2 regions of the Colwellia sp. E150_009 genome follow, and region 2 is predicted to be linked to the other one. Evidence: predicted binding sites of a transcription regulator. Region 2 holds the regulator's gene; the other holds the start of a gene.
What was found. The regulator LexA, encoded in region 2, represses DNA repair genes until DNA is damaged. The targets are predictions, from matches to a motif close to TACTGTATNNNNATACAGTA.

Region 1 (3,217 bases), on a different contig from region 2:
CTGTTACTGTGCTATCGTTAGTTGGCATTTCGTTAGTTGGCATATTGTTGCTCATCATTGCTCAGTAATCCTGTTTGGTATTTAACTTCGTCTGTTGATAACAGAGTAACTAAATGTTTGACTAATGCATTACATGCATCAGTTATATTTTGTGGGCCATTTATATCGCACGTTTGTATCATTTCAAGCCCCGCATAACCACAAGGGTTTATGCGTAAAAAAGGTGACAAGTCCATATTTACGTTGAGTGCTAAACCATGAAAAGAACATCCTTTTCGAACTCTTAAGCCTAATGAAGCTATTTTTTTATCATCAACATAAACGCCAGGGGCATCAGGTTTAGGATAGGCTTTTATTCCAAAATCATTGAGTGAGTACACAATAGCATTCTCAATTAACGTGACCAATTGTCTTACGCCCATTTTTCGTCGACGCAAATTAATCATAAAATAAATGACTTGCTGCCCTGGACCGTGATAGGTTACTTGACCACCACGGTCAACTTTAACTACTTCTATATCGCCAGGCATTAATAAGTGCTCTTCTTTACCTGCTTGTCCTTGCGTAAATACGGGTGGATGCTGAACTAGCCATAGTTCGTCTTCAGTTTTCTCATCACGTTCATCAGTAAAGTTTTGCATGGCATGCCAAACTTTACTGTAATCCATGGTATCTAATTGACGAATGATTAAATTATGTTTGTTCTGGGTTATGACGGAGTCAGACACGATAAATCTCACTGATGGTGAAAATTATATAAGGTAAATTATAAAACGTAACGTACTTGCTCTATTGAATTTAGCGTTTTATAAATCATTTCTATATGCACTTTGCTGGTAACGGTAACAGGTATCGAAACTGAGTGATAATTACCTTTAGAACTAGGTGTTATCTTAGTAGTATAATCATCGGGTGTGTGTTTTTGTAATTCTGCAATGATCAAGTCAGGCAATTCATCACAAGCTATACCCATCACTTTAAAGTTGAGTACTGTTGGAAAATCTAATAATTCATCGAAATGGGTTTTCATGTTTTTCTCTACCAATGTATGCGTATTCGCGCGATCAACAAATAGTAACCGTATGGATTGAATCCCTACAATTACTATACTTTGAAATATATAATACGATTATTTTATCACTAATTTTGGTAAAAAGGCTATTAACCCAATACAAAAATCGACTTAAATAACTAGTAGCAAAGTGTAAGTTATGATTAAATAACTGTTTATATTTACAGTATTTAGGTTTTTTTACATGTCAGTTTTTATTCAACAATCTGAATTTATTGCTTTTATTATCTGTTTAACTGTTGTTGTACTTTTGTTGGCTCTGTTATGCGTTTATAGGCAAAACGTAAAGCAAAATAAGAAAGTTAGTTTGTTAACCACTATGGTTGAACAAAGTTCGTCTTCGCAAAACAATATTTTGCTTCAACTTTTTGATAAGCAACAATTACAATTAACAAATGCGTTTGAACAACAAATGGCTGACCTTCGACTAAAATTATTAAGAGAATTGAGCAGTCAAAAGGAACAAATTAATCAAACATTAGGCCAAAACCAAAATCAAACACTTGAGCAGTTAATTACGCATTTAAATACAACGACACAAGCAAATCGTGAAGAGCTAAGTAAGTCATTGATACAAGGTAGTGAACAAATGGCAAAACGTATTGATATATTAACCAATGCAACCGATAAACGCTTGCAGGATATAAGTGGTCAGGTTGAAAAACGTCTAAGCGAAGGCTTTGAAAAAACAACTAAAACGTTTAGCGATATTTTACAGCGTTTGGCGCTGATTGATGATGCGCAGAAGAAGATTACAGAATTATCAACTAATGTGGTAAGCCTACAAGAAGTATTAAATGATAAGCGCTCTCGTGGTGCTTTTGGTGAGGTTCAACTGAGCGGCTTGATTCGTAATGTTTTACCAGAACAAAGTTTTAAACTACAACATACTTTATCAAATGGAAAAATTGCCGATTGTGTGCTGTTTTTACCTGATCCAACAGGCAATGTAGTTGTTGATGCAAAATTTCCTTTAGAAAGTTACCGTAAAATGATGGATTTTGAGTTAGCTGAATCAGATAGAAAAGCAGCACAGCGACAATTTAAAATTGACATTAAAAAACACATTAATGATATTAGTGGAAAATATTTAATTGATAATGAAACTGCTGATGGGGCGATAATGTTTATTCCAGCAGAGGCTGTTTTTGCCGAAATTCATGGACATCAAAGCGATTTAGTTGATTATGCGAATAAAAAGCGAGTTTGGCTAGTTTCTCCCACAACTCTTATGGCCATTCTTACAACAGCAAGATCTGTCTTAAAAGATGAAGCGACACGAAAACAAATACATATTATTCAAGCGCATCTTTCTGAGTTGGGACAAGATTTTGACCGTTTTAAAAGTCGATTTGCCAATTTGGCAAAACATATTGATCAGGCTGCTGTTGATGTTAAACAAATTCATACATCAGCAGATAAAATTTCCAACCGCTTTGAAAAAATTGAAAAAGTCGAACTTATTGAAGAAGAAAAAGACTTATACAAAATAGAGTAAGCCGTTTACTTTTTCTTTAAAAAGCAACATTAATAAATACTATCAGTAGTAAAATAGGACATATAAAGCGTAAGTAAAATCCGAAAAATCTTAACTTTGCATTGTTTTGTAAAGTAGCTACATTTGTAAGCCTGTTACCTCGTTGCCAAACCCAACCGATAACAATGAAATAAAATAATGACATTAGTGGTTGTAATATTGTTGTTAATAATTGAACAACTAAGCCAAATAAAACATCAAAAAAGGTAATAAGCATTATGTTTGCTAGTAAAACGATACCTGATACCAACCATGTAGCGCGATTACGATTAATTTTTTTATCTTCAACTAAATAGGCTACAGGTACTTCTGTCGTTGAAATAGTTGAGGTAAGTGCGGCAATAGACAATAAAGTAAAAAACACAAATGCAACAATTAACCCAACAGAGCCCATAGAGCTAAATAGCGTTGGTAAAATTTGAAAAATTAGTTGGCCTTCACCAATAAGGTGGCCGTTAGCAAAAACTTCTTGACCAGCATGTTGTGCAACAAACAAAGCAGGAATAATGAGCAACCCGGCTAAGAATGCAATGATTGTATCAAGTGCGGCTATAGAGATAACTAGTTTGCCAATATCCTGATCTTTTTTCATATAAGAGCCATAAACC
Region 2 (3,217 bases):
CTGAGGTAATTAAAAAACGAACTTTTTTATTGGCAGGAATAACTAATGGTTTATCAACTTCTAACAGGTAATCTTTCCCTTTAAGTACACCGTTACCATCAAAACTACCATTATGATTTTCATATTGTTCCCGAGGAGTTGATAGCACTGAATAGTACTCTATATTTTGATCAAAATATTTGTAATGCCATTTCCACTGTGAACCAGTAATTTGAATAGTAACATCGGAATTATCATTATTTTCCATGTCGATTAATGTGCTAGTTGCCGGAACAGCCATAGCGATGAGTATAATGACAGGAATTGCAGTCCAGAGTATTTCTACTGTTGTGCTTTCATGAAAATCAGCCGCTTTTGCACCTTTTGATTTGCGATGAAAGAACATTGACCAAAACATAGCACCAAATACGACAATACCAATGGCGGTACAAATGTACAGGGCTAGCATATGTAAACCGTATACTTCCCTACTAACCGCAGTTACTCCTTTGGTCAGATTTATCTGTGCCTCCGACCAAGCTGAACAAGAAAAAAAGCTTGTAAAAAAAAGCCCGATTCCCATCCACCAACATTGATTACTTTTACTCACTCAACCTCTCCTCTATCAATACCTATTCATTGAAAATAGCTTGGTTAGCATTTTCTTTAAAACAGGGTATAGAAAACAGAAAGCAGCAATGTACATCACAACTCATTGAACTGATTATCTGTTAATTTAGTTATTATTATTTTCTAATTAAGCGCTTATTAATTAGTAAAGCACATCATTTAAATTTTATTAAATTAACCGACGTAAATAGCCAACTCATCTATGGTGAATAGTTAAACATTCGGTATAGGCATAGAATCAACGTATTGACGTCTTTTTATACAGTTTTGCTAGTTATTTTTTGTTCAACCTCCCCTTAAGAATCGCTCAAAACTTGATCTAGGTCAAACAATTATTATGATAAAAGTCAAAAGGATGCCAGTTTTTCAACTAGAGTATTAACTCAAAAACAAGCCTACCTCTTGACAGATATAGGCTAGGGATATTCTACCTATAAATAAAATAAAAAAATGAATAAGAGGTACAACAACTAACTGGGATTATTAGGAGTTTAGTAGAAGAAAATTGAGAAAGAGCGCATAAAAAGAGATAAACCGAGAATACAAAAACGCATTATCGCTAAAAAATTTAGCGATAATTCATATAATCAATATATAGATTAAGCAGATGAATAATATCAGTTTCATTAATTAGGTGATCTACTTTATACGCAGAAAAAACAGCCAAATACAAGGCATTTATTTTAATAACTAGTTGTTCTAATTATTAAATATTAATAACGTCGTAGTTGGTTGTTTTAACCAGTAGAAATGATCACATAGTTAGTGAGATTGGTATAAAATCAGTTTTAGTGAAAAATACTACATCCAATTTCCATTACGAATAACACCAACAGCTAGCCCTTCAATATTAAATTCTTGACAGGTAAGATCTACTTTTATTGGTTCAAAACTTTCATTTTCAGCATGTAAATAAACAATATTACCATCACGTTTAAAACGCTTAACAGTGACATCATTCTCAACTCTTGCAACAATGACTTGACCATTTTGTACATCAGTCGTTTGATGCACCGCCAATAAATCGCCATCTAAAATGCCAATATCTTTCATGCTTTCACCATTTACCCGAAGTAAATAATCGGCGGCAGGATGAAACAAGTTCCCACTCATTTGGTAATGATCTTCAACATGCTCTTGAGCTAATATAGGTTCACCTGCTGCAACTCTACCAATAAGTGGTAGTCCTGCTTCTTCAATAAATTGCTCGGCTAACCGTATACCGCGGGAAGTCCCAGGTATCATTTCAATATACCCTTTTTTTGCTAAGGCTTTTAAGTGTTCTTCTGCAGCATTCGCTGATTTAAAGCCAAAAAAGTCTGCAATTTCAGCCCGCGTTGGGGGCATACCTGTTTCTTGAATATTTTCTTTAATAAGATCAAAAATTTGTTGTTGGCGGCTCGTTAAAGGCTTTAATTCATTTATCATTGACATACGCTTTTCCTTTCTAGGCAAAGTCCTGTATTTATTTACAACTGTCAGTATATACAGCAACAAAATAAATGCAAGGCTTTAGTCATATACCCACACCACCTCATCAAGGTCTAAATTTAATAGAAATGACTAAAAAATATCTTTTATATCTTTGTTGTCTTATTCGTTATATCGTTAAGCATTACTAACATATAACGAGGAATAAATATGAATAAGAAACTTTCATTTATGGCTTTATCACTTACAGCATTATTAAGTTTAGGTGCTTGTAGTGATGATAAGCCCAAAACAACTGGTGAAAAAGTTGACGAGGCTATTTCAAAAACTAAAGATGTTGCTAAAGACCTTGGCGAAAAAGCCAAAGATGCGGGTGAACAGGCTAAAGAGGCTGCTATTGATGCTACCGAAAAAGCTAAAGAAATAGCAAGCGATGCGGGTGATAAGGTTAAAGAAGCAGCCAAAGGTGCTACCGAAAAAGCAAAACAGATGGCAACTGACGCTGGAGATGCAATTGAAGATGCCTGTGAAAAGGCTAAAGAAAAACTAGATGTAAAAGATACTGATTGCTAATTTTTAAAGTATAGATTATACCTACCGTAAGTAATAAAATTCCATCACTACAACACTATCTACTATAATAACCAATAGTAAGTAGTGTAGTGAAGGTGTTCAGAAAAACGGGGTTATTTCAGTAAAAACTCAGCAAATCTTAAGATAAGTTTGCTATGTTATTTACTTAATATATCAAAATGGAGAAGGTTGATCTTTCAACGCTAATTAATTCAACCATCGCCCTTGAAAATAAAGTGAACAGAGAAATAATTGTTCGTGTAAATGAACAATGCCCCGCAATTCATACTAATGAATTTGCATTAACAACCATACTGAAATATTTAATCAATAATGCTATTTTCTATAGCCCTAATTCAACCCCCATTATTATTTCTTCTGAACCTGAGTTAGCGCCTCTGCACATTAAAATAAGTATTGCTAACATCAGTAATATTGATTACTCAAAAGAAGATTTAAGTCTTTTTTTTGAGCCTTTAAAAACACTCCAACCTTACTCATCACACTAAACCCCAATAAAGCAAACAATTAAATCACATTCAGTTTAATTTCGACTGATAATCAGTTTTTCCTAAGCTTAACTTAAGCTTTCTTCTTTACTATA

Region 1: the regulator LexA is predicted to act here: its motif matches at 1,222-1,241, upstream of ACE1OF_RS18500 (DNA recombination protein RmuC).

The regions. Positions count from the first base shown of each region.
Region 1 covers NZ_JBHFOM010000061.1:16,159-19,375, reverse strand. Annotated here, with positions in the region: gene lipB (lipoyl(octanoyl) transferase LipB) at 33-668, opposite strand; gene ybeD (DUF493 family protein YbeD) at 767-1,030, opposite strand; gene ACE1OF_RS18500 (DNA recombination protein RmuC) at 1,257-2,570, shown strand; gene ACE1OF_RS18495 (sodium-dependent transporter) at 2,587-3,217, opposite strand, start outside.
Region 2 covers NZ_JBHFOM010000026.1:38,412-41,628, reverse strand. Annotated here, with positions in the region: gene coxB (cytochrome c oxidase subunit II) at 1-589, opposite strand, end outside; gene lexA (transcriptional repressor LexA) at 1,411-2,037, opposite strand; gene ACE1OF_RS12370 (hypothetical protein) at 2,251-2,613, shown strand; gene ACE1OF_RS12365 (hypothetical protein) at 2,793-3,122, shown strand.